Regions from separate parts of the Listeria sp. MAN/IMW/UF555 genome, predicted to be linked through region 2. Evidence: predicted binding sites of a transcription regulator. Region 2 holds the regulator's gene; the other holds the start of a gene.
What was found. The regulator Rex, encoded in region 2, represses fermentation and respiration genes when NADH is low (regulators of the CRP and FNR family bind a similar motif). The targets are predictions, from matches to a motif close to TTGTGAAATATTTCACAA.

Region 1 (3,195 bases), on a different contig from region 2:
CTTTTTTTGAAACTTATTTTTTCAATTCTCGTTCCATCTGCAAACGTTGTACTTTCATCGTTGCAGTGCGCGGAATCTCATCATATTTCATCACAATTGGCTCATTCATATGTGGTAGATCAGAAACTGCGTCCCACCATGCATCCCAGTTCATTTCTTTATCATCATGAACAGCGATAATTGGTTGCGGGCTGCCGTTTTCACCGCGGATAATAACGACTTCATCGAGGAAAGTAAGCGTATCAAGCAGTTTATCTTCAATCGCAAGTGTGCTATCGATCGTTTCGACTAAATCAACTTGACGATCTTGCAAGAATAAGCGGCCTTGCTCATCTTTCATACCGTAGTCACCGCTGTCCCACCAAGGTCCATACACATTTTCTTCAAAACGAGCTTCTTCTTTGTAATAAGTAAGGGCGCGACCTTTAGACAGCATTTGGATATTACCGCTAACTCCGGGTGCAACTGGATTACCGTCTTGGTCCACAATCCGAACCTCGGTTAAACCTGGTACACCAATTCCCATATCACGCGCATTTAACGTTTCGATGGATTGCAGTGTATGGCCACGTAAAATCATTGGACCACATTCACTTTGCCCATAAATTTGTAAGAAAATTGGTTTTTTATATTCAGAAGTACGAAGGAAAACCGCCATTGTTTCTTTGTTAATCGCATCAAATGTAGAATGATAAAATTTAATGCTTTGGAAAACATCTGGTTTTTCACGAGCAAGGGAAGCCCATTGTACAAAATGGTTTGGATGGGTTTCAAGCACGTATGGTTTATATTCGCGTAGTACTTTTTCAATATTTGTTTTAGAAGGATTTGCGATTGGTAATAATGGGAAACCAAGTGACATCAAGGAAGAAACTCCAATATTAAAACGAGAATGAACAGGTGAAATATGGAAAGCCACCAGTCCTCTCGGTTTGATGAAATTAAGAATGCGTCTTTGGTATTTCGTTCTCCAGCCCATTGAATTAGCGGAGTGCGCAATTAATTTTGGCACGCCAGTTGTTCCAGATGTGTGGGTCATATAAGCAATCATATCTTTTGGTAATTCCTCTTGCTCACAAGTATAGCCATCTAATGGGGCTTTGAATAATTGTTCAGCGTTGATCAATCTTGAGTCCGGCAAATTGTTTAACTGATGGCTTTTCTCAGAAGTCTCAGAATCAAAAAGCAACCAGGGTTGATCAAGGCGATTAACAAAAATATCAATAGTGGATGCTGGAAGATGAGGCGAAACCATAATTGGCACAGCACCAATATAAGAAATCGCAACTGCTAAAATATAAGAATCAAATTTGGCAGATTTATAAACGATTACTTTTTCTTCCTTACGCACACCGAATCTATGTAGATGAGCTGCTTTTTGGATGATAGCTTCTTCGCATTTTTTGTAAGTGGTGTGAAGACCTAATTCAGGAAAAGTAACAAGCTCTTCATCAAAATGGATTGGCATTTCTGGATAGCGTTCAGCAGATTTTTTGAAGTTGGTATAGAGATTAAGCGGTTCATACTTTTTTATCGTCATATGGCGATGCTCCTTTAATATTTGATGTTGTTATTATATCACTTTGTCGAAATAATGAGGAGTGGTTACTAAAAACATTTTCGTCATTTTAAAAAAATCTGTAAATTGCTTGTTTTCTTAATTCAAGAAATCCTACAGATACCCTATAAAGAAATCTCAATTAATGATATAATATGTTAATATAATCACAAACTGTTTGGCAGAAGGAAAATTTTTAAAAAAAGTGGAGGTACAAAAAATGAAAAAAAGGTTAGCTACAACTCTCATCATGCTACTATCACTTGCATTAATCATCGCAGGTTGTGGCAGTAACAACACAAGTAAAAGTGACTCGGCGAAAACGAAAGAAAAAGAAAAAACAGAAGTAACATCAGGGGCGTCGAAAACAAGTTATACAGACCCATCTGAATTAAAAGATAAATACGATATTGTTATCGTTGGTGCAGGTGGCGCGGGAATGTCAGCAGCACTAGAAGCAAAATCTAAAGGGATGAACCCAGTAATTCTTGAAAAAATGCCACTTGCAGGCGGAAACACAATGAAAGCCTCTTCTGGTATGAATGCATCTGAAACTAAATTCCAAAAAGAACAAGGAATTAATGATAGCAATGACAAGTTTTATGAAGAAACATTAAAAGGCGGTCACGGAACAAACGATAAAGCAATGCTTCGTTTCTTCGTAGATAACTCCGCTAGTGCAATTGATTGGTTAGACTCTATGGATATTAAATTAAACAACTTAACTATCACAGGCGGAATGAGCGAAAAACGTACCCACCGTCCTGAAGATGGCTCAGCAGTTGGTAAATACTTAGTAGACGGTTTACTAAAAAATGTGCAAGAACAAAAAATTCCAGTCTTCGTTAATGCAGATGTAAAAGAAATTACACAAAAAGACGGAAAAGTAACTGGTGTTAAAGTAAAATTAAACAATAAAGACGAAAAAACAATTAGCTCGAACGCAGTAGTTGTAACAACTGGTGGTTACGGTGCTAATAAAGATATGATTGAAAAAGAACGTCCAGACTTAAAAGGATACGTAACAACGAACCAAGAAGGAAGTACTGGCGACGGTATTAAAATGATTGAAAAACTTGGCGGGACAACAGTAGATATGGACCAAATCCAAGTTCACCCAACAGTTCAACAAGATAAGTCTTACCTTATCGGTGAAGCTGTCCGCGGTGAAGGTGCGATTTTAGTTTCTCAAGAAGGTAAACGTTTTGGAAACGAACTAGATACACGTGATAACGTAACTGCTTCTATCAATAAACTACCAGAAAAATCCGCTTACCTAATATTCGATTCAGGCGTAAAAGATCGCGTAAAAGCTATCGCGCAATACGAAGAAATGGGCTTTGTTGAAGAAGGTAAAACAATTGATGAATTAGCTAGCAAAATCAACGTTCCAAAAGAAGAACTAACGAAAACATTAGACACTTGGAATGCAAGCGTTAAAAACAAAAAAGACGAAGCATTTGGTAGAACAACTGCAATGGATAATGATTTATCCAAAGCTCCATACTACGCAATCAAAATCGGCCCAGGAATTCATTACACAATGGGTGGCGTAAAAATCAATACAAATACAGAAGTTTTAGATAAAGACGGTAAACCAATCACAGGTCTATTTGCTGCAGGCGAAGTAACTGGTG
Region 2 (3,195 bases):
TGCGCTTGTCTTTGGCGTAACCAATACTTAATTCATCTACCATTAAAACATCTTTACCAGTTTGCTTTTCAAATTGGAAGCCGAAATGAGCAGATTTTTCGTCGCCTTGAGGTCGAGCGAGTACATCCATTTTTTCTAATTGTTTTCTTCTGCTCTGAGCTCGCTTAGTTGTAGAAGCGCGAACGATATTTCTAGCGACAAAATCTTCTAGCTTGGAAATTTGTTTTTGTTGTTTATCGAATTCTTTCCACATTTGTTCAAGTTTAGCTTGTTTTTGACTAACAAATGAACTGTAATTTCCTTTGTAGTGATCAATTCTTGTGCGGCTAATTTCGTATACTTGGTTAACGACTTTATCTAGGAAATAGCGGTCATGAGAAACGATAAGTAAAGAACCATGATAGTTTTGCAAATAGGTTTCTAACCATGCTAGTGTTTCAATGTCTAAATGGTTTGTCGGTTCATCGAGAACAAGAATATCCTGTTTCGCGAGTAATAACTTAGCCAGTGCAAGTCTTGTTTTTTGCCCACCGCTGAGTGAGGCGATTTCTACTTCATAATCTTCTGGATAAAAGCGTAAACCGTTTAAAACGGAACGGATTTCTGCTTCATACGTATACCCACCAACTTCTTTAAAAGTATGTTGCAAGGTATCGTAATCGGTCATCAATGCTTGATATTTTTCCGGATTATTATAAAGCTCAGGTTCCCCAAGACGAAGCTCCATTTTGCGTAAATCTGCTTCCATTTTTCTAAGTGAATCAAAAACACTTAACATTTCATCCCAAATTGTTTTCGTGGATTCAAGGCCAGTATTTTGAGCCAAATAGCCAATTTCGACACTTTTAGGTTTAGAAATTGTTCCGCCGTCATAACTCATTTTTCCAGCGATAATTTTAAGTAAAGTAGATTTACCAGCGCCATTTCGACCAACTAGGGCAATTCGGTCGCCTGTTTTTACTTCTAATTTAATATTATCTAAAATAACTTCTGCACCGAAGAATTTAGAAATTTGCTGAACTTGTAATAATATCATAATCTCTCTCCTCGAACGTTCTCCTTACTAGTTTATCTTAAAAGCCAAGTAATCGCAATGAGAGAAGAAGGGCTTCACGTATAAGGTAGATTGTGAAAACACTCGCATTATTTGTGATTTTAGCGTAGAATGGAAAAGAAGGAAAACACTAGATATTTTGCGGGACAAACTATTGCTTGAAAATCATGAGCAAAAAGTTTGTGCATTCCTTGTGAAATGTTTATAGTATATAAGCAAGCATGTGAAAGGAAGTACAGTTCACAAAAGCTTCAACTTCAGAAAAAATTTAAAAGAAGAAGGGACAGAAGGCATGATGGAGGAAACAACAAAAATTCCACAAGCGACAGCAAAACGCTTACCATTATATCATCGTTACTTGAAATACCTAGATGAATCAGGTAAGGAACGAGTATCATCTGCGGAATTAAGTGAAGCGGTGAAAGTTGATTCAGCGACTATTCGACGTGATTTTTCGTACTTTGGCGCATTAGGTAAGAAAGGATACGGGTATAACGTTTCTTACATACTCGACTTTTTCAGTAAAACACTTAGTCAGGACAAACAGACAAATGTTGCACTAATCGGTGTAGGTAACCTAGGTACAGCATTATTACATTATAATTTCATGAAAAACAATAATATCAAAATCGTTGCTGCATTTGATGTAGACCCAGCGAAAGTTGGTAGTGTTCAACAAGACATTCCAATTTATCACTTAAATGATATGGAAGAAATTGTTCGTGAAAATGGTGTGGAAGTAGTTATTCTGACAGTTCCAGCTGATGAAGCGCAAGTAACTGTAGATCGTTTAATTGAAGCAGATGTTAAAGGTATTCTAAACTTTACGCCAGCTCGTATTAGCGTTCCAAAACAAGTTCGTGTGCACCATATCGATCTTACAACGGAATTACAAACGTTAATCTATTTCCTGGAAAACTATCCAGCGAAAACAGAATAAAAAAACCTGTAGAAGGTAAGCAACACTTACTTTCTACAGGTTTTTTTTACGTCTTTTAAGCCCAGTGATAATAAGGCCAATACCAATACCAAAATCAATTAACATCATGAGTATAAGTATATAGGCAACAAGATCATAACCATATTCAGCCACTCGAACAATAACAAAATAGACAAATACAAGACCAAGCGCAAAATAAAGAAAACTTTGCTTTATTAATGAATTTTTCATATTATCCTCCAATGATTCCAAGACTCACGAGCAAAACAATGGTATTCATTAAAATATGTGCGCCCATCGAAACAGCAATTCGTTTCGTTTTCGTATAAAGAAAACAAAGAATTAATCCGATGACAAAATAAGTAAGTAAAAAGGAAATATCCCCGTGAAGTAGCCCAAAGAAGAGCGAACTAATAACTGCCGCCACATGAATGTTCATCACATTACTCAGCCCACCAAAAACCACTTTTCTAAAAACAAGCTCTTCTAAAATTGGCCCGAGAACTGAAATGAAAATCAAGAAAATCGGCGCAGATCTAGTTAAATCAACAAGTAATTCTGTGTTTGCCGATTCACCAATATTCCCAGAAATTAGCGTTAGAATAATGCTACAAATAAATTGTGCTACGTATAACCCAATCACTCCACCAATAATCCACACAATACTCAGAAATGGCGTAGTTTTTTCACCGAGTTCGATTTTATTTTCTTTTGGTTTTCTATAAAGCATTGGAATAATAATGGCGAGTGATAATAAATTAGAAAAAATCGACCATGTAATTACCCCATAAGTTTGAGCATCCGCTGTAGAAATCGAAGTCATACTAAGTAAAATATGTTGAACAACGGGAATCCCAATAGATGCAGAAAATAGTAATAATAAATAAACTAATACAATCGTAATATAACGTTTAGCCAAAAAATACGCATCCCTTCTAAAAACAAGCTCCAGCTAAATGCTTAAAAATAGCGGAAATAGCTCTTCTTATTGTACTAGTTATCACGCTTTACCGCAAATAAGAATTCTTTAATTTTTAAACGTTTTTGCTTGCAATTTTTATTTAGTTTGGTATCATAATAACTGTATTAGCACTCTAATGTGTCGAGTGCTAAAATGAAAAATGTAATTATATCAGAGGAGGTCATTTACATTGTTAAAACCATTAGGAGATCGTGTTGTAATTGAAGTACTTGAAGCAGA

Region 1: a site for Rex is predicted at 1,714-1,731, ahead of AC4PG8_RS06555 (flavocytochrome c). Genes of this name have one in related genera too.

The regions. Positions count from the first base shown of each region.
Region 1 covers NZ_JBZWZS010000001.1:1,312,626-1,315,820, reverse strand. Annotated here, with positions in the region: gene AC4PG8_RS06560 (class I adenylate-forming enzyme family protein) at 14-1,540, opposite strand; gene AC4PG8_RS06555 (flavocytochrome c) at 1,779-3,195, shown strand, end outside.
Region 2 covers NZ_JBZWZS010000002.1:293,692-296,886, reverse strand. Annotated here, with positions in the region: gene AC4PG8_RS08590 (ABC-F family ATP-binding cassette domain-containing protein) at 1-1,036, opposite strand, end outside; gene AC4PG8_RS08585 (redox-sensing transcriptional repressor Rex) at 1,347-1,994, shown strand; partial or broken gene AC4PG8_RS08580 (DUF4305 domain-containing protein) at 2,021-2,225, opposite strand; gene AC4PG8_RS08575 (CPBP family intramembrane glutamic endopeptidase) at 2,227-2,913, opposite strand; gene groES (co-chaperone GroES) at 3,146-3,195, shown strand, end outside.